One region of the Afipia massiliensis genome, then DNA from elsewhere that is predicted to be linked to it. Evidence: predicted binding sites of a transcription regulator. Region 1 holds the regulator's gene; the other holds the start of a gene.
The links. Region 1 encodes PhoB, which activates phosphate uptake and scavenging genes when phosphate is short. Its sites were predicted from a motif close to TGTCATNNANCTGTCAT; they were not measured.
Positions count from the first base shown of each region.

Region 2: a site for PhoB is predicted at 9,948-9,964, ahead of YH63_RS08005 (DUF2794 domain-containing protein). Genes of this name have one in related genera too.

Region 1 is NZ_LBIA02000001.1:4,150,804-4,165,753, forward strand. Features, by position in the region: gene YH63_RS19915 (ABC transporter ATP-binding protein) at 1-529, shown strand, start outside; gene cynS (cyanase) at 554-1,042, shown strand; gene otnK (3-oxo-tetronate kinase) at 1,049-2,323, opposite strand; gene otnI (2-oxo-tetronate isomerase) at 2,320-3,111, opposite strand; gene ltnD (L-threonate dehydrogenase) at 3,133-4,044, opposite strand; gene YH63_RS19940 (aldolase) at 4,180-4,836, shown strand; gene arsC (arsenate reductase (glutaredoxin)) at 4,833-5,240, shown strand; gene YH63_RS19950 (PQQ-dependent sugar dehydrogenase) at 5,503-6,780, shown strand; gene YH63_RS19955 (c-type cytochrome) at 6,884-7,216, shown strand; gene pip (prolyl aminopeptidase) at 7,251-8,228, opposite strand; gene pqqE (pyrroloquinoline quinone biosynthesis protein PqqE) at 8,218-9,420, opposite strand; gene pqqD (pyrroloquinoline quinone biosynthesis peptide chaperone PqqD) at 9,417-9,725, opposite strand; gene pqqC (pyrroloquinoline-quinone synthase PqqC) at 9,731-10,495, opposite strand; gene pqqB (pyrroloquinoline quinone biosynthesis protein PqqB) at 10,492-11,412, opposite strand; gene pqqA (pyrroloquinoline quinone precursor peptide PqqA) at 11,566-11,646, opposite strand; gene YH63_RS19990 (hypothetical protein) at 11,986-12,333, shown strand; gene phoB (phosphate regulon transcriptional regulator PhoB) at 12,378-13,079, opposite strand; gene phoU (phosphate signaling complex protein PhoU) at 13,104-13,820, opposite strand; gene pstB (phosphate ABC transporter ATP-binding protein PstB) at 13,847-14,674, opposite strand; gene pstA (phosphate ABC transporter permease PstA) at 14,671-14,950, opposite strand, start outside.
Region 2 is NZ_LBIA02000001.1:1,676,258-1,691,207, reverse strand. Features, by position in the region: gene sucC (ADP-forming succinate--CoA ligase subunit beta) at 1-562, opposite strand, end outside; gene mdh (malate dehydrogenase) at 677-1,645, opposite strand; gene zapE (cell division protein ZapE) at 1,834-3,015, opposite strand; gene thpR (RNA 2',3'-cyclic phosphodiesterase) at 3,077-3,613, opposite strand; gene YH63_RS08030 (arylesterase) at 3,719-4,357, opposite strand; gene YH63_RS08025 (ABC transporter ATP-binding protein) at 4,599-5,345, shown strand; gene YH63_RS08020 (ABC transporter permease) at 5,342-7,915, shown strand; gene YH63_RS08015 (Bax inhibitor-1/YccA family protein) at 8,121-8,912, shown strand; gene YH63_RS08010 (GNAT family N-acetyltransferase) at 9,003-9,533, shown strand; gene YH63_RS08005 (DUF2794 domain-containing protein) at 9,569-9,937, opposite strand; gene YH63_RS08000 (DUF1223 domain-containing protein) at 10,358-11,131, opposite strand; gene acnA (aconitate hydratase AcnA) at 11,238-13,955, opposite strand; gene ccmA (heme ABC exporter ATP-binding protein CcmA) at 14,195-14,797, shown strand; gene ccmB (heme exporter protein CcmB) at 14,794-14,950, shown strand, end outside.

The DNA.
Region 1 (14,950 bases):
GACCGGCTCGGAGCACAAGCGCCCGTCTGAACTGTCCGGCGGCATGAAACAGCGTGTCGGCATCGCGCGGGCTCTCTCGATCACGCCCAAGATCATGCTGATGGACGAGCCGTTCTCCGCACTGGACGCACTGACACGCGGCACATTGCAGGACGAAGTCCGCCGCATTTGCCTTGAGACCGGCCAGACCGCTTTCATGATCACACATGATGTCGATGAGGCAATCTATCTCGCCGACAAGATCTTTCTGATGACCAACGGTCCGGGCGCAGTGCTGGCGGAAGTCCTGGAAAACCCGCTGCCGAAAGACCGCGGCAGGATCGATCTGCACAGACACCCGCACTACTACGCACTGCGCAACCACATCATCGACTTCCTGGTGACCCGTAGCAAAACGTTCGTGGAAACCAATAAGGATCACGATCCTCGCAATGTACCAACGGTTCGTCCCGGGTTCGCCGAGCCTGCGATCGTCAACACGACCGAGTCCTTTCAAAAGCCGCAGGCCGGGCAGGCCAGCGCGCGATAACCTCGATAACTCAAGGAGAAAAGAATGAAGCGATCCGACCTCACCGAAAAGCTGCTCGACATCAAGCGCGAGAACGGCTGGACGTGGAAGCACATCTGCGAACAGATCGGCGGACACTCGGACGCGCTAATCGTCGGCGCGATACTCGGCCAAATGAAACTCACCAAGCCACAGGCATCTAACGCCGCAACGCTGTTCGGCCTGTCCAAGGCTGAAACCGCGATGATCAACGAGATTCCGACGCGCGGCGATGGCACGCAGATGCCGCCGACCGACCCCCTGATTTACCGCTTCTATGAAATGGTCATGGTGAACGGGCCGGCGTGGAAAGCGCTGATCGAAGAAGAATTCGGCGACGGCATCATGTCCGCCATCGACTTCGATTTCGCAATGGAACGTGTCGCTAACCCGAAAGGGGACCGCGTCAAGTTTGTGATGACGGGAAAATTCCTGCCGTTCAAGTACTACGGCGCAACCGGCAACAACATGGAATACGGTTTCAAGGAGGATTGAGCCGCGCTACGGCATCAGGCGGATGGCGTCGTTAAAGAAATCCGGTCCGCCGAAATTGCCGGACTTCAGCGCCATCACAGCTTCGCCCCTACCCCAGCCGACACAACGAAGGACCGGAACGCCAGCGGCGATTTCCGGTCCAACCAGAAACGCCGGGATGCGAAGGCGATCCACCACGGCACCCGATGTCTCGCCGCCCGCAATAACGAGACGCCGCACGCCTGCAGCGGCAAGTCCTTCGCTGATTGCGGCCATCGTCTGCTCGATAGCGTGACCGGCCGCATCTCGTCCATGTCTAGCCTGAAGTGCCGAAACCTGATCGGGCGAAGAACTGCTGGCTATCAGTACCGGTGCTCTCCCCATTTTCGCGCGCGCCCAGTCAAGCGCGCGTTCCGCTTCCGCTCGACCCACCACGATCTTTTCCGGATCTAGCCGCAGCACCGGCATCGATTTTTCCGCCTGCGCGATCTGCGCCAGCGTCGCTTGCGAGCAGCTTCCGGCGAGACAGGCGACAGGTCCGCCAATCGCCTTCTGATCCGCGCCCGAGGAAGTCGGCTTGACCTTGCCTGATGCGATCAATCCTCGCGCGAGGCCAAGCCCCATTCCGGATGCACCGACCGACAGCCGATGATCGAGAGAAACCTGACCGATGACTTCAAGTTCGGGGTCAAACACCGCATCGACAACGGCAGCGCCCATCCCTTGCTTCGCCAGTTCAGCGAGGCGTGCACGGATCGCGTCAGCCCCCTTCGCGACGGTCGCGAGATCAACAAGACCAACTTTGGACCTGCTCTGCCGCGCCAAGACGCGTACCAGATTGGAGTCGTGCATTGGATTGAGCGGATGATCCTTCAGCGGGCTTTCATTCAGCGGGACACCGCCGACAAACAGGTTGCCCTGATAGACCGTGCGCCCTGTTCCGGGAAACGCCGGCGTCACAAGCACGATATCGTCACTGGAGTCCGCGCGCAGCGCATCCATCACCGGGCCGATGTTTCCAGCGTCGGTGGAATCGAATGTCGAACAGATCTTGAACAGCACATGGGGCGCTCCACGCGCCCGCAGCCATTTGTCGGCCTCGCGCGACCGCGCTACCGCCTGAGACGCCTCGATAGAACGGCTTTTCAGCGACACCACGACGGCATCGACGTCGGGCAACGCCAGCGCATTGTTTGGAACGCCAATAGTCTGCACCGTGCGGAGGCCGCAGCGGGTCAGCATGTTGGCAAGATCGGATGCGCCGGTGTAATCATCGGCGATGCAGCCCAGCGCCAACGTCACGCGCGCGCTCCCGTTTTCGGGGCATACGGTGCGAACCAGCCGAGGCCGTCGACCGTATTTCCCTTCGGTCGATACTCGCAACCAACGAAGCCATCATAGCCGAGCCGGTCCAGCTCATCGAACAGGAACAAGTAATTCAATTCCTCCCCTGCCGGTTCGTTGCGTGAGGGAACGCTGGCGATCTGAATATGTCCGATCATCGGCATCATCTTGCGTAATGCCATGGTCACGTCGCCATGGACGATCTGCCGGTGATAAATGTCGAACTGCAGTTTCAGATTAGCAATTCTGAGGTCGTCAATCACGCCCGCTGCGAAATCAAAATCGTTCAGGAAGTATCCGGGCACATCCCGGGGATTGATCGGCTCCAGCATCAGATCGATGTTCTCTTTTGCCAACGCCTCGGCGGTCCATACCACCGAGCGGCAAAATGCATCGACCGCTTTCGGATCGCGGCGATCCGCAATGCCCGCCATCAAATGCAGGCGTTTGACACCCGTCGCTTTGGCGTAAGGGAGAACCTTCTTGACACTGGCCTGCACATCGGCGAAGCGATCCGGCAATGCCGCAAATCCGCGCTCACCCTTGTTCCAATCGCCGGGAAACAGGTTGAACAGCGCCTGAGTGAGGCCGTTGCGGTGAAGCCGATCGCCAACATCATCAGGCGAATGCTCGTAGGGAAACAAAAACTCTACCGCTGTGAACCCGGCCTTCGCCGCTGCATCGAAGCGATCGAGAAACGGCACTTCATTGAACATCATGCTGAGATTGGCGGCAAAGCGAGGCATCTTGACTCCTGGTCGAAGTACTTAGTTCTTTTCACCCGGCAGTTTCGTTCCGGTTACGCGTGCATACATCCGCGCAACCGATGCGTCGTCATCGCGGCCCATACCAGCTGCGGATGTCATGAGAAACATCTGCAAGGCCGCCGCCGATACCGGTACCGGGAACTTCGCGGTTCGCGCCATATCCTGAATGATGCCGAGATCCTTGACGAAAATGTCGACCGCGCTGCGCGGCGTGTAGTCGCCGTCCAGCACATGCGGCATCCGGTTCTCGAACATCCATGAATTGCCGGCGGATGCCGTGATCACTTCATAAACTTTGCTAATGTCGAGACCCTGCTTCGCCGCGAAGACCATAGCCTCGCTGGCGGCGGCGATATGCACGCCGGCCAGCAATTGATTGATCATTTTGAACGCCGCGCCCTGCCCCGGCTGATCGCCCAGTTCGTAGAGTTTCGCAGACATCGCGTCGAGCGCGGGCCTTGCCTTGGCGAAGGCAGCCTGGCTGCCCGAGGCAAGAATGGTCAATTCGCCCTGCGCGGCACGCTGCGCGCCGCCGCTGATCGGCGCATCGAGATAGTGTCTGCCGCTCGCTTCAAGCTGTTTGGCCATGCGCCTTGCCACGTCCGGATCCATCGTCGCCGAGGATATAAAGACTGCGCCTTTTGGCAGTGTTTCGGCCACCCCTTGAGTGCCGAACAGAATGGTTTCGGTTTGCGCCGCGTTCACGACGACGCTGACCACCGCATCGGCGTCCTTCGCCGCTTCCGCTGGTGACGCAGCGCCCTGTCCGCCCTCGGCGACAAGCCGCGCAGTGACCTCTGGCGCGACATCGCAACCCGCGACGTCGAAGCCGGCACGTTTGAGCGACAGCGCCATGCCAAAGCCCATCGATCCGAGACCGATGACCCCGACGCGTCCCATCTTGACGGACATGTTTCCTCATTTTGTTGCTTGCTCGTACGTTGGCGTCGAGCGGTTAGAGCGTTGGTAGCATGGCTAGCGGCGCGTCCAAAATGGCATTTGAGCCACGCGCAAAACCGTGAGAAAACGCAACCCGAAAGGCGCCCCATGACGGAAACAAGGCTTCGCGATCAAATCTGCCAGTTCGGCCGCTCGCTGTTCGAACGAGGCCTGACCCCGGGGTCTTCGGGAAACATCAGCGTCCGCCTCGACGACGGCGGCTGGCTGGTCACGCCGACCAACGCTTCGCTGGGCTTCCTTGATCCCGCGCGTCTTTCGCGGCTGAACGGATCCGGGCACCCTCTGTCAGGGGATGCGCCGACCAAGGAGATCCCCCTGCATGCGGCGCTCTATGAAACCAGACGCGGCGCAAGGGCTGTTGTGCACCTGCACTGTGCGCATTGTGTCGCCGTATCCATGCTTCCGGAGATCGACCCGAAGGCAGCGCTGCCGCCGCTGACACCCTATTACATGATGCGTTGTGGCGCCACGGCGCTGTTGCCCTACTACCGTCCGGGCGATGCGGCGGTGGCCGATGCGATCCGCGGGCTCGCCGGAAAATACTCTTGCGTGCTGCTCTCCAATCATGGTCCGGTGGTTTCGGGCGATACGCTCGAAGCTGCCGTCTTCGCCACGGAAGAGCTTGAAGAAACAGCGAAGCTCTATCTGATGACCCGTGGCATGAACCCGCGAACACTGACGCCGGAGCAGGTCACCGACCTTGCTGCAGCATTTGGGAAATCGAAACCGGGTACAACGTCATGACTGTCACCATCTATCACAATCCCGCCTGCGGAACGTCGCGGAACACGCTCGCGATGATCCGGCAGAGCGGCGAAGAGCCAACTGTCATCGAGTATCTTGAGACACCACCTTCCCGCGACCAACTGGTCGCTCTGATCAAAGACATGAACATTCCGGTGCGCGCGCTGCTCCGTGAAAAAGGCACACCGTTCGCAGCGCTCGGCCTTTCCGACCCGGCCTTGACCGACGACCAGTTGCTGGATGCGATGATAACGCATCCAATCCTGATCAATCGACCTATCGTCGTGACTCCCAAGGGTGTTCGCCTCTGCCGTCCTTCAGAGCTCGTGCTTGGATTGCTGCAAAATCCCGTCGCGACGTTTGTCAAAGAGGATGGCGAGATCGTTGGTGTCACACAGCCGTAATCCGTCTTGATAAAGGTGCGCTTCAGCCGGCCTTCGCGATCGCAAAACTGATCCGCACGTCGTCGAACCTCTCGGCGTAGTCAACGCTCGCCTGCTTGGCGTCTCCTCTTTCATCGCAAATCACAATCGCGCGATACCATCGCGGCGAAATGTTGCGCCGCCAGAAAAACTTCTGAAGCGCATCACCTTGCTTAACGGCGATGACGCGATAGGCTCTCGCCCGTAAAACGCTAAAAATCGAACCCTACCGGGAGGATAAATCATGTTTTACGCTTTCAAAAATCACGCCCTGACTTCAGCCGCAGCCGCTGCGTTTGTGTGCGCATCGGCAATTTCTGCATCGGCTCAAACTCCGAACAACAATTTGGACAAGCTCGGCAATTTCCAGAAGACCGGCGTCACTGAAATTCCAACCGTTCCGCAGACAGGCCGCAAGGTCGATGCGATCAAGGCCAATCTCGCCAAGATCAAACTGCCGCCAGGCTTCAAAATCAGTCTTTATGCGCTCGTTCCCGATGCGCGGCATATCGCCGTCGGACCGCAAGGTGTCGTGACGTTCGTCGGCACACGAAAGAGCAAGGTCTACGCCGTCACCGATCGCGGCAAGGCTGGTTTCGCGGAGGAAGTGAAAGAGTTCGCGCCGTCCGTCAGTTTCACCATTCCGAACGGCGTCTGCTTCTCCAAGGATGGATTCCTCTTCGTCGCCGAACAGAATCGCATTCTCAATTTCCCTGCCGCCGAATTCTTCTATGAAAGCCCTGATATCGCTGTCGCCGTGGTCGTTCCGCAGGGCGAGCTGATCCCCAAGGACGATGAAAGCTTCAATCACACCGCTCGCGTCTGCCGTGTCGGCGCGGACAACAAGATCTATGTGACGCTTGGACAGCCGTTCAACGTGCCGGCGAAGGATAAGCTCGAAGGCTACGCGAAACATGGCATCGGCGGCATCATCCGCGTCGATCAGGATGGCAAGAACAAAGAAGTTTACGCCCAAGGCGTCCGCAATTCGGTCGGCATGGATTTCAACCCGAAGAACAACCAGCTCTGGTTCACGGACAACCAGGTCGACGGCATGGGCGATAACATCCCGCCCGGCGAGCTGAACCGCGCTACACAAATCGGCCAGAACTTTGGCTTCCCCTATTTCGGCGGCGGCAAGGTCCGGACCGTCGAGTACAAGGCTGACACCCCGCCGGCCAACGTCGTGTATCCGGAAGTCGAGATGGACGCCCATGCGGCCGACCTCGGCATGACGTTCTATAACGGCAAGTCTTTCCCGGCCAAGTATCGCGGCGGCATTTTCTCGGCCCAGCATGGATCATGGAATCGTACCGATCCGATCGGCGCACGGGTAATGTTCACTTCGCTCAAGCCCGATGGTAGCGCCGACAAAACGGAAGTCTTTGCGTCCGGTTGGTTGACCCCGGATGGCGAATACACGGGACGGCCGGTCGACATCGCAACGCTGCGTGACGGCTCAATGCTGGTGTCTGACGATCTGGCCGGCGCACTGTACAGGATCACTTACGACGGAAAATAAGCACCGGATTGAACGTCTACCCGCCGCGAGACAGGACATAGCCTGCTCGCGGCGGATCGTCGTGAACACGCATCGCGTGACCACGCAAAATGGAAAGAAGAAAATGATCGCGCGCGCATTTGTCAGCCTTTTCACCCTCGGCCTCCTGGGTTCCTTGATGGGCACGGCTCATGCTGCCGACGTAAAGGCCGGACGTAAAAAGGCTCAGATGTGCGCAGCCTGTCACGGCATCGACGGCATTTCCAAAATGCCGATGGCACCCAATATCGCCGGCTCGCCCGCGATGTATCTGGAAAAGCAAATGAAGTCCTTCCGCTCCGAGGAGCGCAAGGACGAGACCATGAATGTGGTTGCCAAGCCGCTGTCCGATGCAGACATTGCCGATCTCGCCGCTTGGTACTCGGGGCTAACGGTCGACGTCACGCTGCCAAACTGAGGATTTGCGCAGCGGTTGGACGTACAGCTCTTGGCTAGGTGCGAGACAATCCATCGATGGCTTCGATAACCGCATCCCTTACGCCAGGATCATACAGCGAATGACCAGCGGCCTCGACCATTCGCAAGGTGGCGTCTGGCCAGGCCTTCAGCAACGCATGCGCGGTCGAGGGTGGACAAAGCAGATCGTAACGCCCCTGCACGATCAGGCCGGGAATCCCTTTTAACTGTCCGGCATTCGCCAAAAGTTGCCCGGGTTTCAGGAAGCAACCGTTCTGAAAGTAATGAGCCTCCATGAACGGCGTCGATGGAAGCCCGCGCTCGACATTGTTGACCGCGGCAAGATCAAGCCGACTTTTTGATGGTTTGTGATCGGACAAAACGCGCTCGGTATCGTGCCAGGCGCGGGATGCAGGTCCATGAACCGCGGGGTCGGGATCGAGAATACGCCGCCAATAGGCCTGAAGCGGTTGCGCGCGCTCCTCCGGAAGAAGCAGACCGAGAAAATCATCGTTCAGGTCCGGGTAGAGACGCGGCAGGGTGTCGAGAAATGCGCCTTCCAGCTCATCGCCCGTCCCGAGAAACGTCGCGCGCAGAACAATGCCGCTGACGCGTTGCGGATAAGCCTGCGCGTAGGCAAGCGCCAGAGTCGCGCCCCACGAACCACCGACAACAAGCCATCGCTCGAAGCCGAGGCTTTCGCGAATGGCTTCCATGTCCGCAATCAGATGCGGCAGCGTGTTGGCCTCGCGCGATCCCTTGGGGCGGCTCCTGCCGGCGCCGCGCTGATCGAATAGCACCGCATGAAACCGCTGTGGGTCGAACAATCCCCGATGATCGGGCTGGCAGCCGCTGCCGGGCCCGCCATGCAGATAAACCGCAGGAATACCGTCCGGACGACCGACCGTCTCAATATAAATCTCGTGGCCGTCGCTAACCGCCATGTGCTGCACGGAGAGCGGCGCTAAGCGATCTGCTCGCTTGCTTGAGGTCGCAGCGGCGTCAGGCCCCATGCGTATCTACCTCGAGCGTGCCGCCGGCGAAATTACGATAGATGAAACGCCGGTTGTCACCGGCAGCCTCGCTCACCGCCGTTTTGAATATCTGTTCGTGCATGGGCGAGAGCGCGCAGGCCGGATCGGTGTTGGCCGCATTCCCGGTCAGTGCAAAGGCCTGACAGCGGCAACCGCCATAATCGACCTCCTTGTACTCGCAACTTTGACACGGCTCCGGCATCCAGCCGGTTCCGCGATAGCGATTGAACGCTTCGGAGTTCTGCCAGATCCACGCGATCGAATAATTCCGGACCGACTCGAATTCCAGCCCCGTGATCGTTTCCGCCGCATGGCACGGCAGGATCTTGCCTGACGGCGAGATGTTGAAGAACTGCCTTCCCCAGCCGCCCATGCATTTCTTGGGACGCAATGCATAGTAGTCCGGTACGACGTAGTCGATGGCGAGAATGCCTTTCAGCCGCACCTGCGCCTCTTCAACGATGCGGGAGGTCTCGTCGATCTGATCCATCGTGGGCATCAGCGCCGCGCGGTTCTTCAGCGCCCAGCCGTAATACTGGACATTGGCGACTTCGAGCCTGTCGGCATCGAGATCGACTGCCATCTGAACAATGTCCGCAAGCTGAAACAGGTTCTGACGGTGCATCACCGCGTTCACCGTCAGCGGCAGACCAAGCTCACGAGCCCAGCGTGCAACCTCGATCTTCTTCGCATGGGCATCCTTCAATCCGGCGACGCGGTCGGCAACACCCTCCTCACTACCCTGAAAACTGATCTGGATGTGACAAAGCCCCGCATCGGCCAAAGCGGCGAGTTTGTCCTTGCTCAGCAGCACGGCAGAGGTGATGAGGTTTGAATACAGTCCGGCATCTGTGGAGTGCTGAACGATCTCAACGAGATCCTTGCGCGCCGTGGGCTCCCCGCCGGAAAAATGAATCTGGAGTACGCCGATTTCGGCGAGTTCGCTCAGCACGCGCTTCCACTCAGCCGTGGTGAGCTCCGCGCCGCTGCGCTCAAGCTCCAGTGGATTCGAGCAGTATGGGCATTGCAGTGGACAACGGTGCGTGAGTTCCGCCAGGACCGCCAGTGGAATGCCAAAAGTTTCCGCCTGCGACTTGCGCGCCTCCAGCACCGCCAATCCATCGGCTGGATCGGCGCGGACAGGAGAAGCATCGGTCAGCGTCGGACTCATGGTTTGGTGTCCTGTGCCTCGGCGAGAAAGCCTTTTTCCGCGAGATCCCGCAGCATGGCAATGACATCGGTGCCGATCAGGCCACGATCAGCGGCATACTTGGCGGCCAGCACATCGATAATCTGATCGACGGTGCGGACGCCATCGCAGAGCTGCAGAATCTCCACCGCGATCTCGTCCGGCGCAAGCACTCTCTCAGGCACCAGAACAACCCAAACCTGACGCGCTTCGTCGAATTTCAGTTTGGCGTGCCGCGCCAGAACTGGGTGGCTTCCTTCAGTTATGTCGATCCGCCGGTTTCGCAATGCCATCAGCCCTTCTCGGGCAGAAAAGCACCCGGCGGAACATGACCATCGACATAGGCATGATAGAGCGCATCGAGCTGAACCCAGAGCACGTTGGTCTTGAAGATCAGCGCATTGCAGACCGCTTCACGTTCTTCCGGCGTTTTTGCGTGTTTCTTGACGAAATCGAGGGCGAAATTGGCATCGCGCGGTGCCTGCTCCATACGAAGCTTGAAATAGCTCATGATGTTCGGGTTGATGAAGTCGTAATGCGCCAGCATCCCCGAAATGCGCTCTTCGTGCAGGTTCGGCGCAAACAGCTCGGTCAGAGACGACGCAATGGCCTCCAGCGGCGTCCGGTCCCGGACGAAATGGACGTAGGCATCCACGGCGAAGCGCGTTGCCGGAAGGATGCCCTCGGCGGATTCGACGTAGGCGCTGTCGAGACCTAGCCCTTCAGTCAGCTTCAGCCAGCGTTCGATCCCACCCTCGGTGTCCACATCGCCGTCGTGATCTACGATGCGGTGCCGCCATTCCAGCCTGATGTTGCGATCACGGAACCGCGAGATCACCACCGCATCCTTGATCGGAATGGAACTCTGATAGTAGTAGCGATTAAGGGCCCAGGCCTGCACCTGCCCTTTGTTAAGTTTGCCGCCATGCAACAACCGGTGGAACGGATGCAGGTTGTGATAACGCGTGGCGCCGATGCCTCGAAGCGCCGTCTCAAGTTCGTCCGCTGTCGCAAGCGGCGTTCCGGTCTTCAATGCAAACACGCTCGTCGCGATCAAATGGTGATCTCCGCTCCGTCCGAAGGAATTTGCCAGCCCGCACGCTCGGCCGCCTGACGTTCGGCGGAGCCCGGAAGCAAAACCGGATTCGAATTATTGATATGCAGGAAAATCTTGCGGGCAATGCCGAGGTCCGCGAACGCAGCTATCGCGCCGTCCTCGCCGGACATCGCCATGTGACCCATTCGCTGCCCCGTCTTGATGCCAAGCCCAGCAGAGATCAGTTCGTCGTCGCGCCAAAGCGTCCCATCGAAGAAAATCAGTGGGGCCCCTTGAAGGCGTTGCTTCAGCTCAGGGGTAAGCGCAGCGCACGCGGCGAGGAAATACAAATGCTCCCCGTTTCGTTTGTCGGAAATCCGGAGTCCAAGCGTATCCCCAGGGTCTTCGCTGCCGCTTTCGCCTTCAAGATACCACGCCCGCTTCCCCGGCACGGCGAATGGAAGAACCTCGAGGCCAGAGAGAGAGCCGTCGGAAAATTTCGGTTCAAACGCCACGTCAAACTCGATCGGCTCGCGCCGCGCGCGCTTCTCGTCGAGCACGTTGAAGATGCTGTTCGACTTGAGAATAGAGAGTACCCGCTGATGAGCGTAGATCGTGAACGGCGAGCCTTCGCGAAGCGATAGCAGCCCGGCTACAGCATCGACCTCGCCATTGGTCAGAATGACGCCGGTAATGGGACTATGCCGCAACTGATCTGTCTTGGGATGAAGTTGGGGAGTCGCTATCACCTGCTGACGCAGGTCCGGCGAGGCATTAACCAGAAACCAGTGCTCCCCGTCTGCGCTAACGGCGATGGAAGCCTGTGTCGCGCGCAGTTCCGGGCGCCCATCGCGCGCGGCCCGGCAGATTTCACAATTGCAGTTCCATTGCGGAACGCCCCCGCCCGCCGCAGCTCCAAGAACGACGACGCGCATCAGACCCCGCCCTCGATTCAATCACAGGATTAGTGATGGCAGAATTCAACGCCACAGACGCCAACAACCCGGCCTCGCACAGGAACACCTCTTCCTTCAAGGAATTCCTGGCGCAAACCGGATCGCTTCACTGCGAGCCTGATAGCGGGATGCGGCCTATTTTCGTGCCGCGCAGGCGTACATATTGATTTCCATGCCCACTGGCACTTCGACAATCCTAGGGGTCTTCCAGGCCATTTTGGTCTCCTTGCCCATTGTGGACGCGACTTTGAATCCTCGTCCGTGACAAAGCTAACATGGAGCTTCCGGACCGTGCCATTGAATTTCAGACACCAACGCCACAAGTTTGTGACCAAGTCAGATATGTGTGCAGCGCACCAATGTTCGATCCTTTCTCGCGGCGATGCAAAAAGCTGCACCTTCGCGAAAAAAAGCGCTTTACGCCGATACCTGTCGCTCTCAACCTGTCGTCAATAACGACGCCGCAACGGCGCGATTCTTCACAACAGCATGGGTCGCTATAGCCTTCCGAGCCGAAGGACGGACGACTCTGTAGTGACAGGGAGGGAATTCACGTTGAGCTTGCCCCGCGCACGCATCAAAATGTCCGATGCGGATATCGTCAGCCGGTTCGAACGGCTCGGCTACAAACTCGCCATCGATCAGATCGCCTTCACATCGGAAAGCGTCGAGGACTTCTACGACGCGCGGGAAACACTCTGGACAGGTGTAGGTACGATCAAGATCTATGAGGAAGGCGGATTGCTGCTTGTTGAAAAAGCACAGCCGCGCGCAGGCCAGCCCTCGCGCGACATCGCAGTCATCAGCCTCGGACATGCGCGTGCTGTGATGGGCGTCCTCAAACCGGACAAGTCAGCGGAGTTGCCCCGCTATGCCGGGCGCATGGAATTGTCCGAACGCTAGAACGGATCATCTTCGCGCGCCAATCGACGGCTCTTAGCCTGACGCTATTCCGCCTTGGCAAATCGATCGTCAAGCGCATAGCCTGCGCCGCGAACGGTGCGGATCGGATCGGATTCTCGCCCGAGATTCAGAAGCTTCCGCAGCCGCCCGATGTGGACGTCTACGGTACGCTCATCGATATAGATGTCGCGCCCCCATACGCCGTCGAGCAACTGCTCGCGGCTGAACACGCGTCCCGGGTGCTCAAGGAAGAACTCCAGGAGCCGGTATTCGGTCGGTCCGAGATCGATAGGACGGCCCGAGCGAGCAACGCGCCGTCTGTCCCGATCCAATTCGATGTCGCCGAATGCGAGCACCGTGGCGAGGCGCTCAGGACTGGCACGCCGCAAAAGACCCTTCACGCGTGCCAGCAATTCCGGCACCGAGAACGGCTTCACGATGTAATCGTCCGCACCAGTTGCAAGCCCCCTCACCCGTTCGCTTTCCTCGCCGCGCGCGGTCAGCATGATGATTGGAATCTGCTTGGTCTCTGGTCGCGCACGCAACCGGCGGCATAGCTCAATCCCGGACAGGCCCGGAAGCATCCAGTCGAGGACGATGAGATCGGGAACATGCTCCTTGAGCCGTGTATCCGCATCGTCGCCACGTGCAACCGTTTCGACGTCGTAGCCCTCGGCATCAAGGTTGTAGCGAAGCAGCGTTGTCAGCGCTTCTTCGTCTTCGACCACAAGAATTCGGGCGCTCATGCTCGATCCTTCAATTGAGACACATTAATTTCCAGACGCGGCCGCTGCAAAGTTCGTCATATCGCCCTTCGGGCGCTGATCGATCATCTGCTGGCCTTCGATCATATAGAACACCGTCTCTGCGATATTGGTCGCGTGATCGCCAATCCGCTCGATGTTCTTGGCGCAGAACATCAGGTGGATACAGAAGCCGATGTTGCGCGGGTCTTCCATCATGTAGGTCAGGAGTTCACGGAACAGCGAGGTGCAAATCGCATCGACCTCCTCGTCGCCCTTCCAGACCACCATGGCGGCAGGCAGATCATGCGCTGCGTAGGCATCGAGCACAGATTTCACCTGCGACTGCACAAGGTCGGTCATGTGCTCCAGTCCGCGGATCAATTTCAGCGGATGAAAATCACTATCGAGCGCCGCAACGCGCTTACCGATATTCTTGGACAGGTCGCCGATACGCTCAAGATCGGTCGCGACACGCATCGAGCTGACGATCTCGCGCAAGTCGACCGCCATTGGCTGACGGCGCGCAATCGTCAGAACCGCACGCTCCTCGATCAGGTGCTGCAGCTTGTCGATGTCGAGGTCTGCGGCGACGACACGCTTGCCAAGCGCAACGTCGCGGCGGATCAAGGCATCGACGGAATCGACGATCTGCCGTTCAGCCAGGCCGCCCATCTCGGCCACAAGCCGGTTAAGCTCCTGAAGGTCTTCATCGAACGCCTTGGCGGTGTGATCTGAACCCATGGTATGTCTCTCCCGCGAAATGCGCGTCAGCCGAATCGGCCGGTGATGTAGTCTTGCGTGCGCCGATCGGTCGGCGAGGTGAAAATCTTGTTGGTGTCGTCGAACTCGATCAATTCGCCGAGATACATGAACGCGGTCTTGTCCGACACACGCGCCGCCTGCTGCATATTATGCGTTACGATGGCGATCGTGTAATCTTCCTTCAGCTCCTGGATCAGCTCCTCGATCTTCGCGGTCGAAATCGGATCGAGCGCCGAGCAAGGCTCGTCGAACAGGATCACCTCGGGACGAACCGCAACGGTGCGCGCGATGCACAGGCGTTGCTGCTGCCCGCCTGACAGGCTGAGACCGCTGGCATTCAACTTATCCTTGACCTCGTTCCAGAGCGCTCCACCCTTCAGCGCGGCTTCGACGCGGCCGTCCATTTCCGACTTCGAGATCTTCTCGTAAAGCCTGATGCCGAAAGCGATGTTCTCGTAGATCGTCATCGGAAACGGTGTCGGCTTCTGGAACACCATTCCGATCCGGGCGCGCAACAGATTGAGGTCGAGCTTCGGATCCAGAATGTTGGTCGAATCCAGCATCAGGTGTCCGACCGCACGCTGACCAGGATAGAGATCGTACATCCGGTTGAAGATGCGCAGCAAAGTCGATTTGCCGCATCCCGACGGACCGATAAATGCGGTGACACGATTCTCGCCCAGAGCAAGATTGATGTTCTTCAGAGCGTGATGCTCGCCATAATAGAAATTCAAGTCGCGCGCTGTCACCTTGGCTCGCGCGTCCGCCTGGGCAACTACCCCCGGTACGTGCCCGCGCGGAAGATCAACACTCACTGAAAGCTGTTCGCTCATTTCGAGGTCCTCTCAGCGCCAAGAATGCGTGCGCCAATGTTAAGGGCAAGTACGGTCAAGGTGATAAGCAGTGCCCCACTCCATGCGAGCTGTTTCCAGTACTCGTACGGGCTCTGGACGAAGTTGTTGATGGTCACCGGCAGGTTGGCCATCGTCTTGGTAAGATCAAGACTGAAGAACTGATTGCTGAGCGCTGTGAACAGCAGCGGCGCGGTTTCGCCGGCAACGCGTGCAGTGGCCAACAGAACGCCGGTGATCAGGCCTGCGCGCGCGGCA
Region 2 (14,950 bases), 2.5 Mb from region 1:
CCGCCTGCTTGGCGAGGTCGCCCTTGAGGCCGAGGGCCTGCGCAACGGTGCGACCGTGATGGGCCATGACGCCGGTGGCCGGGTCCACGGAAAACGTCACGATCTTCTCGGGCGTATCGTGCGCGACCTTCTCGATGTCCATGCCGCCTTCGGTGGAGACCACGAAGGACACCCACGACGTTTCGCGGTCGACCAGCAGCGAGAGATAGAATTCCTTTTCGATATCCGAACCGTCTTCGAGATAGAGGCGGTTGACCTGCTTGCCGGCGGGGCCGGTCTGGATCGTCACCAGCGTTGCGCCGAGCATCTGCTTGGCGAATTCCTTGACTTCATCGACCGACTTGGCGAGACGCACGCCGCCCTTGTCGCCTGCCGAAGCTTCCTTGAACTTGCCCTTGCCGCGTCCGCCGGCATGAATCTGGCTCTTCACCACCCACAACGGGCCGCCAAGTTCTTTCGCCGCGGCTTCCGCGTCGGATGCCTTGAGAATCGGCACGCCGCGAGAAATGGGCACGCCGAATTCCTTCAGCACGGCCTTGGCCTGATATTCGTGGATATTCATGGACTGCCCCAGAGATCGGAGAGGAGATCGAAAACGAAAACGAAGAGAGAATTTCAACGCGCGATCCGGAAACGGATATTCCCGGATCGCACGTGAAGTAACGGTGTCGCGGCGTTACTTGCCGAGCAAATCCGGCGCGATCTTCTTGCACGCGTCGACAAGGCCCTGCACCGCGCCGACCGACTTGTCGAAGCCTTCGCGATCCTTGCCGGCGAGTTCGATCTCGACGATACGCTCGACACCCTTCGATCCGATAACCACCGGCACGCCGACATACATGTCCTTCACGCCGTATTCGCCGTTGAGATAAGCGGCGCAAGGCAGCACGCGCTTCTTGTCGCGCAGATAGCTTTCCGCCATCGCGATGGCCGATGCTGCCGGAGCGTAGAAGGCCGAACCGGTCTTGAGCAGGTTGACGATCTCGGCGCCGCCGTTGCGGGTGCGATCGACGATCTCGTCGATGCGGGCCTGCGAGGTCCAGCCCATCTTCACAAGATCAGGCAGCGGAATGCCGGCGACGGTGGAGTACTTGGTCAGCGGCACCATGGTGTCGCCGTGACCGCCGAGCACGAAGGCGGTGACATCTTCCACCGAAACGTTGAACTCGTCGGCGAGGAAATAACGGAAGCGCGCGGAATCCAGCACGCCGGCCATGCCGACGACCTTCTTCTGCGGCAGGCCGCAGGCCTTCTGCAGCGCCCAGACCATCGCATCGAGCGGGTTGGTGATGCAGATCACGAACGCGTCGGGGGCGTACTTCTTGATGCCCGCGCCGACCTGCTCCATGACCTTGAGATTGATGCTCAGAAGATCGTCGCGGCTCATGCCCGGCTTGCGCGGCACGCCGGCGGTGACGATCACCACGCTCGCGCCCTCAATTGCCTCGTAAGAATTGGCGCCCGTGAACTTGGCGTCGAAACCGTCAACCGGTGAAGACTGCGCGATGTCGAGCGACTTGCCCTGGGGAATGCCTTCGGCGATGTCGAACATCACCACGTCGCCCAACTCTTTCAGTCCGACCAGGTGCGCCAGCGTGCCGCCAATCTGACCTGAACCAATCAAAGCAATCTTGTCACGCGCCATGGGAAATCTGTCCTTTGATGTCGACGGGAGAGGATGGGAAAAGTCTGGACGGCTGGTTAGACCTTTCGCGGCGAGCGTTCAAGTCGCTGTTCGCCCAATGGAGAGGCAGTGCTTACCGCGGCGGCAGTGCCGGCTGGTTTCGTATCGGGCTTTCGCCAGGTCCAGAGCCGAAACATAAAGCGAACCCGTCAGGTCTCGACCAGACCGGTGGTCGAACCGCTGGCGGACGAGTCGCTGCGGCCGTGAGGCAGCGCCAGATAGGATTCCGAGCCCATCTCGATCAGCCGCGACGAGGTCCGCTTGAATTCGTTGGCTTCAACACCTTCGGTCACGCTGTAGAGCGACAGCGGATCGGTCGCTGCTGACGCCATCAGCTTCACGGCATTGTCGTAAAGCGCGTCGATCAGGGTGATGAAACGCTTGGCGTAGTTGCGATGCTCGTAGTTCATCGCCGGAATCCGGTCGATGATCAGCGTGTGATAATCATGCGCGAGCCGCAGATAGTCCGAGGCGCCGAGCGGTTTCTCGCACAAATCCGCAAACGAGAATCGCGCAACGCCATGTGCCGAATGCGGAACGTGCAGCACGCGCCCCTTGACAGTGATGTCGCGCGGCCGGTCAGCGGCACCGCCGGTGAGCTTGATCCAGGCCTTGTCGAGCGCGGCATCGGCCGACGCATCGGCCGGGACCAGCCACATCTTGATGCCTGCGAGTTTTTCCATCCGGAAATCGGTGCGCGCATCGAGCCGCAGCACGTCCATCCGCTCCTTGATCTGCCCGACAAACGGCAGAAACAGCGCACGATTGAGGCCGCCCTTATAGAGATCGTCGGGAGCGACATTCGAGGTCGCAACAACCACGGTTCCCAGTTCGAATAGCCGGCCAAACAGCCGCCCGAGAATCATCGCGTCAGCAATGTCGGTGACGTGAAATTCGTCGAAGCACAGCAGCCACGCTTCCTCGAAGATCGACGCCGCCGTCAGCCGCACCGGATCGGTGTCGGCGATTTCCTGCCGCGCAATCTTCTGGCGAAAGCCGTGAATCCGTTCGTGAACATCGGCCATGAATTCGTGAAAGTGCGCGCGACGCTTGTGCGTGACGGTGCTTTCGCTGAAGAACAGATCCATCAGCATGGTCTTGCCGCGTCCGACCTCGCCGTGGATGTAGAAGCCTCGCAGTGGGACCGCGTCCTTGTCGGCGAACAGGCGTTGCAGCAGTCCGCCACGGCCGGGACGGTATCCGGCCAGCCTTGCCTCCAGCGCCGAGAAGGCTTCGACGGCCCGGGCCTGCGCCGGATCAGCCTCGATGGTGCCCGCGGCAACGAGAGCCTGATACTGCCGACGGAACGGGGCGGGGGTGGGAGCGTTCATGGTCCGCTACCCGCCAGAACGAGGCGGAAAATGCAAGACTACAAAGGTGCCGGACGACTCTCTATGCGCTCAGCGCATAGGCGTCTTCAACCACGTAAGGTCCGCCACCGACCGACGCGCGCGACGAGAACAGCACGAACCGGGAGGCCATGAAGCTGCGGGTCGGAAAATACCCCCGCACCGACAGATAGTCCGCCACATCCCGATTTGATGCATCCCGCAGCCGCGCCAGCGTCACGTGGGGGATGAATTTGCGCCCCTCCGGGTCGAAACCGAATCGCTGCATCAGCCGCTCAAGCTCCGCCTGCAACTCCATCAGCGGACGGCTTGGTACAACCGATGCCACCACGGCGCGCGGTTTCTTGCCGCCGAAGCTGGACAGGCCCTGCAGGGCGACCTCGAACGGTTTGCGATTGATCCGCTCCAGTGTCGCGGCGATCTCGTTGGCCGCGGGGCCATCGATGTCGCCGATGAAGCGCAATGTGACGTGATAATTTTCGGGATCGACCCAGCGGGCGCCCGGCAGGCCCCCGCGTAAATTCGAGAGCGTCTGGCCGATGTCCGGGGGGATTTCCAGCCCGGTGAACAAGCGCGGCATCACGAATCTCCTCGATGCAAAAGAGGATCACGAATCACCTGAGGTCTTTTTTACCGCAGCACGATGACAGTGCGAAGCGACCATCGCGGGAACTACACAAATCCCTCAGGGCCTGCCCGACTGTAACGCACGATCCTTCAAAAACGCCTCAACCGTAGGCAGAATCCGCTCGACCACAATGTCCACGCCCGCAGCCGTCGGATGCAGTCCGTCGGGCTGCGTGAGCTTCGCCTCGGTGGCCACGCCGTCGAGAAAGAACGGATAAAGCAGCACTTTGTGACTTTTGGCGAGGTCGGGATAAATGCTGTTGAACGTCGCCGTATACTCCGCGCCATAGTTCGGCGGCGCGTACATCCCGCACAATAAAACAGCGATGTTGCGCGCTTTCAGCTTGTTGAGAATTTCGTCAAGCGCGCCGCGCGAGACCTTCGGGTCGATGCCGCGCAGCGCATCGTTGGCGCCAAGTTCAACGATCACAGCTTCGGTGCCGGGCGGGATCGACCACTCGAGACGGGCCAGGCCGCCGGTCGTGGTGTCGCCGGAGACACCCGCGTTATGGATATCGGTCGCGATCCCCTTGTCTGCGAGAGCCTTCTGCAGGCGCACCGGAAACGCCGCGGTGGCCGGCAACCCGTAACCGGCGGTCAGGGAATCGCCCAGAACAGCGAGCTTGATCGGCTTCACATCTTTGACATCTTGTTTGACAGGTACCGTTTGAGCCGAGGCCGGCCCCGACATCGCCATCATTGCCCCCGCTGCTGCGACAATGAACGTCCGGGCTAGTGTGGCGGTTCGCAGATCCGCACCCTCCTTGCGACAGCTTCCGTTTGCGGACCTGCGAACCAAAGCCACACTAGAATTACAGTTTGCTGGTGTCCTTCCGAATCCGAAGTTCGCCACAGAAGGCGCGGCAAAATGGAGCGAACTTCGGATTCGGGACACCAGCCCCTCGACCGCGCGGCCGAAACCCCCATATGAAAGATCCATGGACAGTCTCATTGAACCCTCGCCGCGCGCCGGTCTCGAACCGGACACCATTTCCATCTCAAACGTCAATCTCTCGCTGGGCAGCGGTGCTGCGCGCGTTCACATCCTCAAGGATGTCAGCCTGCGCGTCGCGCCCAGTGAAGCCGTCGGCCTGATCGGCCCATCAGGTTCGGGCAAGTCCACGCTGTTGATGGTGATGGCGGGGCTTGAACGTCCTGACAGCGGAGAGGTGGTGGTCAACGGCGCCGCGTTCAATGCCCTCGACGAGGACGCTCTCGCACGGTTCCGTGGCCGCCATGTCGGCATCGTGTTCCAGTCGTTTCATCTGATCCCGACCATGACGGCGCTCGAGAACGTCGCGGTGCCGCTCGAGCTCGCAGGCCGCGCGGATGCGAATGAGCGCGCGGCGCAAGAGCTTGCCGGCGTCGGACTGGGCGAGCGGCTGCATCACTATCCCTCGCAACTCTCGGGCGGCGAACAGCAACGCGTCGCGCTGGCGCGCGCGATGGCGCCCGATCCCGCCATTCTCGTGGCCGATGAGCCGACCGGAAATCTCGACGAGGCCACCGGCAAGCAAATCGTCGATCTCTTGTTCGCCAAGCACCTCGAGCGCGGCATGACGCTCGTACTCGTGACGCACGACACTGCACTCGCGCAGCGCTGCGATCGGGTGGTGCGGTTGCGCTCGGGTCGTATCGACGGACCGGCGACCGACCGGCACTGGGTCGAGACGGCGTCCCGATGAGCATGACCGCCGACACCGCACCGCGCGGCGGCACACTGTCGCTGGCAGTCCGCTTCGCCTTGCGCGAGCTGCGTAGCGGCCTGCGCGGTTTCTATGTCTTCATCGCCTGTATCGCGCTCGGCGTCATGGCGATCGCGGGCGTCGGCTCGGTGGCCGGAAGCCTCAGCGCAGGACTGGACCATCAGGGACGCACACTGCTCGGCGGCGATGCATCCTTCGCGCTGATCCAGCGGGAAGCTTCCAAAGAGGAGCGCGCCTTTCTCGATGCTCACGGCAAGATCTCGGCCACGGCGATCATGCGCGGCATGGCGCGCTCTCCGAGCGGCGAATTCGCGCTGGTCGATCTGAAAGCCGTCGATGGCAATTATCCGATGCTCGGCACGGTTTCGCTTGAGCCCAAGATGCCGGTCCCGGATTTGCTGGCGCAGCGCGATGGCGCGTTCGGTGCGGGTGCCGACGCGGTGTTGCTGGCGCGTCTCGGCCTCAAGGCCGGAGATCGCGTGACTGTCGGCAATGCGACATTCGAAGTTCGCGCCACCGTCCAGGCCGAGCCCGACAAGCTTGCGGGCGGCGTAGGTCTCGGACCGCGATTCCTGATCAGCGAAGATGCGCTGCGCGCCACCGGGCTGCTGCAGCCCGGCACGCTGGTGCGCTGGATCTATCGCCTGCAGCTGCCGGATGCTTCGGGCGATGAGCGCGCCACGCAGTCCGTTGTCAATGCTGCGCAAAAGGCGCTGCCGGAAGCAGGATGGGAAGTCCGCACCCGCGGCAACGCGTCGCCGCAACTCGAGCGCAACATCACGCGCTTTACGCAGTTCCTCACGCTGGTCGGACTTGCAGCTCTGCTGGTCGGCGGAGTCGGTGTCGCCAATGCGATCAAGAGCCATCTCGACGAGCGGCGCGACGTGATCGCAACCTTCAAGGCGCTCGGCGCAACCGGCCGCGAGGTGTTCACGATCTACCTCGTGCAGGTCATGGTGCTGGCGATTCTCGGATCATTGATCGGCCTCGCCATCGGAGCGGCATTACCATTCATCATCGTTGGCCTGTTCGGAAAAATCCTGCCGCTTCCTGTCGAGGCAACATTTCACGCCGGCGAGCTGGCGCTGTCGTTCGTCTACGGTCTGCTGACGGCGCTCGCGTTCGGACTATGGCCGCTTGGCCGCATCCACGACGTGCCGGTAGCGGCTTTGTTCCGCGAAGGCGTGGCGCACGAATTTCACTGGCCGCGCCGGCGTTATCTCGTTCTGATGGCGTCGGTGATCGCGCTGCTGATCGCGGTCGCCATCGGGCTCGCCTATGACAAACGTGTGGCTGCCGTTTTCGTCGCCTCGTCGGTCGGCGTATTCGCCGTGCTGCGCGGTGTCGCCTCGATGCTGATGGCCTTGGCAAGAAGCCTGCCGCGCGCGCGTTTCACCATGCTGCGGCTGGCCATCGCCAACATCCACCGCCCCGGCGCGCTGACGCCGTCCGTCGTGATGTCGCTCGGCCTCGGCCTCGCCGTGCTGGTGACCATCACGCAGATCGACGGCAACCTGCGGCGGCAATTCATGGCCGCCCTGCCCGAACATGCGCCGTCGTTCTACTTCATCGATATTCCCGCAGCCGAGGCTCCGCGGTTCAGCGCGTTCCTGAAACAGGCCGCTCCGGCAGCAAACGTGGAAACCGTGCCGATGCTGCGCGGGCGCATCGTCGCCGCGAAAGGCATCAGGGCCGAAGATCTCAAGCCCTCGACGGATTCCGCCTGGGTGCTGCAGAGCGACCGCGGCCTGACCTACACCGGCGAAGTCCCGCGCGGTTCGACAGTCGTCGACGGAACATGGTGGAGTGCCGATTACAGCGGCCCGCCGCTGGTGTCGCTGGAGAAGAAAATCGCCGACGGCATCGGCGTGAAGGTCGGCGACGACATCACCGTCAATGTGCTGGGCCGCGACATCACCGCGAAGATCAGCAATCTGCGCACCGTGGACTGGCAGAGTCTCGGCATCAATTTCGTTTTGGTATACTCGCCGAAAACCTTCGCCGGCGCCCCACACACTGACATTGCGACACTCACCGAAGCCGGTTCTTCAAATGCTGCAAGCGATGCCAAACTCATCAAGGACGTCGCTGCCGCCTTCCCGATGGTGACCAGCGTGCGGGTGCGTGAGGCCCTGGATTCGATCGGAAAGGTCGTGACCAACCTCGTGCTGGCGATCCGGGGCGCCAGTTCGGTAACCCTGATCTCAGCCATTCTGGTGCTGGGCGGGGCACTGGCTGCGGGGCATCGGCACCGGGTCTATGACGCGGTGATTCTCAAAACCCTCGGCGCGACCCGGGCGCGGCTGCTCGGCGCCTATGCGCTGGAATATCTGCTGATCGGTTTGGCGACGGCCGTGTTCGGGGTGGCGGCTGGGTCGATCGCCGCCTGGCAGATCGTGACCCGGCTGATGACGCTGGGCTTCGTCTGGCAGGCCGGCAGCGCCGCCCTCGTGGTGCTGGCCGCGCTCGCGGTGACGGTCGGATTGGGGCTGGCCGGAACATTACTCGCGCTTAACCAAAAACCAGCGACCGTGCTCCGTAACTTATGACAATTTGTAGCAGCAGATAGAGGGTTTTGCGACAAACAGCCGCGCGCCCATGCTTGCGTCGAGTGTGTTAGTTTCCCACATACCGAGCGGGTTCAGATTCCGGCTTGTTGCCATCCAGCGGATGGCCCACAGTCGGATCTGGGAAAAGCTTATAGCTGGCGGCGCAGACCCTTCGCTTTCGCCAGTCAACCACGGGGTTTCGACGATGTCGGACTTGGACCGCAACTATACGTCACCTTTCGGCCGGGCCGCCGGGCGCGTTGACGCCGCGACCGTCGATGCCGGTCTGCGCTCGTACATGCTCAAGGTCTACAACTACATGGCGATCGGCCTGGCCATCACTGGTCTGGCCGCCCTCGGCGTGTACATGGGCGCCGTAACGCCTGATGCCTCCGCCGCAGCCGGCCGGATCGGCAAGCAGTATCTCACGTCGTTCGGCGTCGCGATGTTCGTGAGCCCGCTGAAGTGGGTCTTCATCCTCGCGCCGCTGGTGATGGTGTTCGCCATCTCGTTCGGCATCAATCGCCTGAAGCCGGCGACCGCCCAGTTGCTGTTCTGGGTGTTCGCGGCGCTGATGGGCATCTCGCTGTCGTCGATCTTCCTGGTGTACACGCACACCTCGATCGTGCGGGTGTTCTTCATCACGGCTGCCTCGTTCGGTGCGCTGAGCCTGTACGGCTACACCACCAAGCGTGACCTGACCGGGATGGGATCGTTCCTGATGATGGGCCTGTTCGGCATCATTCTCGCGAGCGTGGTGAACCTGTTCCTCGCGAGCTCGATGCTGCAGTTCATCGTCTCGGTGATCGGCGTGCTCGTGTTCGCCGGCCTCACCGCCTGGGACACCCAGCGCCTGAAGAACGATTACATCTACGGCTACGCCGCTCAGGGTGGAGACGTGGCAGAGAAGGCCGCTATCACCGGCGCGCTCTCGCTCTACCTGAACTTCATCAACCTGTTCACGCTGCTGCTGCAGCTGCTCGGACAGCGAGACTAGAACTGATCGTGGCTGATCGGTGAACTCTCGAAAGCCCCGGCCAAAAGCCGGGGCTTTTGTTTTGCGGGCAGCCCATTAAGCTGCACCCTCATGCCAGACCTCATGATCCGCTCCGCGATGCCCGCGGATATTCCCGCTATCACCGATATCTACGCCGAGGCCGTCAACCACGGCACCGCAACCTTCGAGCTGACCCCGCCCGACCTCGCCGAGATGACGCGGCGGTTCAACGAACTGGCCCGCGGCGGCTTTCCCTATCTCGTGGCAACCATCGACAGCAGCATCAAAGGCTACGCCTATGCGGGGCTCTACCGCGCGCGCCCGGCCTACCGGTTCACCGTGGAGAACTCGGTGTATCTGGCGCCCGCCAGCCACCGGCGCGGCATCGGACTGGCGCTGCTGACCGAATTGATCGCCCAGTGCGAGGCGCGCGGCTACCGCCAGATGATCGCGGTGATCGGCGACTCCGCCAATGCCGCCTCGGTCGGCGTCCATGCCCGGGCCGGATTCGAGATGATCGGCACGCATGCTGCCGTCGGATTCAAGTTCGGCCGCTGGCTCGACACGGTCATGATGCAGCGCGCGCTCGGCGAGGGCGGCACGACGCTTCCCAATAGTTGAACGAGCTGGCCGCCTAGCGCGGCCCGAATCGCGCTCTAGACCAGCGCCAGCTTGCGGTCGATCACCAGCAACACGCGCTCAAGATCATGGCCGCGGCGTAGAATCTGTCCGCTGGCGGCAATCACGCTGTAGGCGCCCTGCTTGCGGGCGAGACGCGGATCTTTTTCGATCCGGTAGATCGGGACTTCAGACGCACGGCGGAAGATCGAAAACACCGCACGATCTTTCAGAAAGTCGATGGCGTAGTCGCGCCACTCGCCGTCGGAGACCATGCGCCCATACAGATTGAGAATGCGATTGAGCTCGATGCGGTTGAAGGTAACGCTCTGGGGCGGGAGTGGCGTCGTGCTGCGCTCCAGCCCCCGGCTCTCGCTTGGATCGATATCGCCCGACACTGAATTCATCGGCGCCTCCTGTCACATACCCGACATGATCGCCCCGTCCGGCGACACCTGCAAGCATGATTTCAAGCGCTTATGCCGCCGGACACAGGACACAGAGCATCACGTGGACGTCAGGCAAAATCATAATGCCGCCCGATTTCGGTCAATCCACCGCCGTGCTGGACTGCGATCAAGATGAAACTGCGTTGACCCGGTCCTTTCGGCACCGGATTCCTCAGCCCCCAGCCCCCCGGGGTCGTCAGGATCGGGTCTAATTCTTCGCAGCAAATGAGACCCCCATCCTTCGGGCCAGCGTGAGCTGGCCTTTTTTGTTTGGGTTGGGTTTGTTGCTTCGAATGACGAAAGCCGGCGCTGGCACCAGACGCGCAATCGCGTATCGCCACCTTGCAGCGGCGTGACCTGATTCAAAATTACGGGATTTCAGTTCAGCGAGGTAAAGGCTGCGCCCAGCATCGGGCCGGGCTTGTCGCGATTGCCGTCCTGAATGAAGACCGCCGCCGCATCAACGCCGTCGCGCGTGATGTTTTCAAGCGGCACGGTCCAACTGCCGGCCTTGCCATTCCAGTCGCCGACCTTCAGCACGTTGCGCACCACGTTGTGATACGTGATCTGCTGCCCGCGATTCTCGCCGCGCGAGATGGTGATCGGAACCTGCTTCGACACCGCGCAGATCCAGATTTCACCGCTCCTGCCGCCAGCTTCCGCCACCGACACATTGATCTGGCTGCCTGATGTCGTCATCGTAATCGGCACCGACATCACGCCGTCGTTCTTCTGGGTGCCCTTCGCCGCATTCTCGATCGCGATGCGGTCGCTGCCGAGAACATCGGTCGTGCCGTTGACGACGGCTTGCGGTGTGTAGACGCCGCGGTTGCCGCGCATATGCGAATAGGCCTTCTGTCGCGCGCTGAAGCGCGAATCCGCCAGCGTGTCCTTCCAGCCGAGATAATCCCAGTAATCGATCGGCAGGCTGAGTGCGATGACGGATTTGTCCTGCGCGAGTTCGCCCAGAACCTTGTCCGCCGGCGGGCACGATGAACAGCCCTGCGACGTGAACAGCTCGACCACCGCGCGCGGATCATCGGCACATGCCGGCGTGATCACGGTGACGATCGCGCAGATGCCGAGCGTACGCGACAGGCGCGACGCGAACGCGCCCGCTGTTGTCGTTTTCGATTCTGGCAAATCAGACATCCCGTCTGTCCCTATCAACAAGAAGGCGGCCCCTTGATAGGCCGCCCCCTGGGTGCTTCGCTACTCACTTCGCGGTGAGCCCGTTCACGGATACGTTTCCAGACCGCTACGCGGCCAGATTGCGCAGCACATAGTGGAGAATGCCGCCGTTCCGGTAGTATTCGAGCTCATCGAGCGTATCGATGCGGCAGAGCAACGAGACCCGCTTCAGTGAACCGTCCGAGGACACGATCTCCGCCGTTAACTTTTGGCGCGGCTTCAGATCGCCCTGCAGCCCGCGAATCGTGACCTTCTCGTCGCCCTTGAGGCCAATCGACTGCCAGGACTCGCCGTCTTCGAATGTCAGCGGCAGCACGCCCATGCCGACGAGGTTCGAACGATGGATGCGCTCGAAGCTCTGGGTAATCACGGCGCGAACGCCGAGCAGGCGCGTGCCCTTGGCAGCCCAGTCGCGTGACGAGCCGTTGCCATATTCGGCGCCGGCGAACACCACCAGCGGCACCTGCTCGGCCTGATACTTCATGGCGGCGTCGTAGATCGACATCTGCTCGCCGTCCGGCCAATGCTTGGTCAGGCCGCCTTCCGGAATGTTGCCGTCGGCGCCCTTCAGCATGTGGTTCTTGATGCGGATGTTGGCGAAGGTGCCGCGCATCATGACTTCGTGGTTGCCACGCCGCGTGCCGTACTGGTTGAAGTCGGCGGGCCGCACCTGATGCTCCGACAGATACTTCCCGGCAGGCGAGGTCAGCTTGATCGCACCGGCGGGTGAAATATGATCGGTAGTGATCTTGTCGCCGAACACCGCGAGAATGCGCGCGTCCAGCACATCGACGATCGGCTCCGGCTCCATCTTCATGCCTTCGAAATACGGCGGGTTCTGCACGTAGGTCGAGCTCATGTTCCAGGCGTAGGTGTCGCTGGTCACGGTCTTGATCTTGCGCCAGTTGGTGTCGCCCTTGAACACGTCGGCATACTTCTTCTTGAAGATCGTCGAGGTGACGTACTTCTTGATCGTGGCGTTGATCTCTTTCGAGGTCGGCCAGATGTCCTTGAGGTAAACCGGCTTGCCGTCGCGGCCGGTGCCGAGCGGCTCCGTGGCAAGGTTGATGTTGACGTTGCCGGCCAGCGCATAGGCAACCACCAGCGGCGGCGACGCGAGATAGTTCGCCTGCACGTCCGGCGAAACGCGGCCTTCGAAGTTGCGGTTGCCCGAGAGCACCGCCGCGCCGATGATGCCGTTGTCGTTGATCGCCTTCGAAATCTCTTCCGGCAGCGGGCCGGAATTGCCGATGCAGGTGGTGCAACCGAAGCCGACGAGGTTGAAGCCGACCTTGTCGAGATCCTTCTGCAATCCGGAATTGGCAAGATACTCTGCGACCACCTGGCTGCCCGGCGCGAGCGAGGTCTTCACCCATGGCTTCGCAGTCAGGCCCTTGGCGGCAGCGTTGCGCGCCAGCAGGCCCGCGCCGATCAGCACGTTCGGGTTTGAGGTGTTGGTGCAGGATGTGATCGCAGCGATCACTACGTCGCCGTGGCCGAGATCGAAATTGCGTCCTTCGACCGCGTAGCGGTGACCATCCAGTGCTTTCTTGTAATCCGACTCCATCGCCGCGGCGAAACCGTCCGCGACCGCCGGCAGCGCCACGCGGCCCTCAGGGCGCTTCGGACCTGCCAGCGAGGGGACCACGTCGCCGAGATCGAGGGTCAGCAATTCGGTGAACACCGGATCGGGCGAAGCCGCGGTGCGGAACAGGCCCTGCGCCTTGGCGTATTTTTCCACCAGCGCGACGCGGGCGGACTTGCGGCCCGAGGTCTTCAGATAGTCGAGCGCGGACTTGTCGACGGGGAAGAAGCCGCAAGTCGCGCCGTATTCCGGCGCCATGTTGGCAATGGTGGCCTTGTCAGCGACCGACATCGAATCGAGGCCTGCGCCGAAGAATTCGACGAACTTGCCGACCACGCCCTGCTTGCGCAGCATCTGGGTGACGGTCAGCACGAGATCGGTGGCGGTGACGCCTTCCTTGAGCTGGCCCTTGAGCTTGAAGCCGACCACGTCCGGCAGCAGCATCGACAGCGGCTGACCGAGCATCGCGGCTTCAGCCTCGATGCCGCCGACGCCCCAGCCGAGCACCGCGAGACCGTTGACCATGGTGGTGTGCGAGTCGGTGCCGACCAGCGAATCCGGGTAGGCGACTTCGAAGGTGCCCTTCTTCTTGCCGACGGTGAGCTTCTCTTTCTTGGTCCAGACGGTCTGCGCGAGATATTCGAGATTGACCTGGTGGCAAATACCGGTGCCGGGAGGCACCACGGAGAAGTTCGTGAACGCCTTCTGGCCCCACTTCAGGAATTCGTAGCGTTCCTGGTTCTGCTTGTACTCTTCGGCGACGTTCTTGCCGAAAGCCTTGTTGTCACCGAAGAAGTTCACGATCACCGAGTGATCGATGACCAGATCGACCGGAACGAGCGGGTTGATTTTCTCGGCGTCGCCGCCGAGCGCCTTCATCGCGTTACGCATGGCGGCGAGATCGACCACCGCAGGCACGCCGGTGAAATCCTGCATCAGCACGCGCGCGGGGCGGAATGCGATTTCGTGTTCGAGGGTTTTCTTTCTCGCCCACTGCGAGAACGCAACGATGTCGGCCTTCTTGACCGTGCGATCGTCTTCGTTGCGCAGCATGTTCTCGAGCAGCACCTTCATCGAGTAAGGCAGCTTCGAAATGCCCTTGAGGCCGTTCTTTTCAGCCGCAGGCAGGCTGTAATACACGTAAGTCTTGGCGCCGACCTTGAGGGTTTTCTGGCATTTGAAGCTGTCGAGCGAGGGCATGTGAACGATCCCAGTTCAGAAGTTGGAGATACCCGGCAAAAGGTATCGGAACACCGTCAAGAGCGAAGGAATCAGGGCTGAACCGTGCTGTTTCCGGTGGCTGATTGTGTGCTGCACCAAGTTCCGGTTTTATAGAATCTTTCCAGTCTGTCCACCACACCCGCTATGGATTGTCTCCCTGTCATGCACGTCACGGCTGGAACTACAGCGCCCCGCCACAGGCCATCGGTCAATCCATCATGAGGCTTACGGCTCAGGGTCTGAAATGCGTCAGGGGCGGGCGAGACATCTTTTCCGGTCTCGATCTTGCGGTCCCCGCAGGTCAGGCGCTGGCTGTGACCGGCATCAACGGGGCCGGGAAGTCATCGCTGCTCCGGCTGATGGCAGGGCTGCTTCCAGCCGCCGGTGGCGCGATCACACTTGAGGGCGGCGAGGCGGAACTCACGCTTGCGGAGCAGGCGCATTATCTCGGCCACCGCGACGCGCTGAAGCCTTCCCTGACGGTGCTGGAAAACCTCAATTTCTGGAGGGGATTTTTGGGCGGCGAAGCGATCGATGGACCCGCGAGCCTGAAGACCGTGGGCCTTGGCCATGCGGCACACCTGCCTGCGGCGTTCCTCTCGGCCGGACAGCGTCGGCGCCTGTCGATTGCACGGCTGATTGCTGTCAATCGCCCGGTCTGGCTGCTGGACGAGCCGACCTCGGCGCTCGACACCTCCGGGCAGGCCATGGTGGCCGCATTGATGGGCGCGCACTTGCGCAGCGGCGGAATCATTCTCGCCGCGACTCATGGACCGCTCGGGGTTCCCGCACAGGAACTGCGGATCGGCGGTGATGCGTGACCGCACTTGCCGCACTTGTCCGCCGCGACATCGGCGTCGCGCTGCGCGCCGGCGGCGGCGCGATGATCGGCGTGCTGTTTTTCGTCTCGGTCGTGGTGGTTATGCCATTCGCAATCGGCCCTGATCTCGCTTTGCTCAAACGTATCGGCCCGG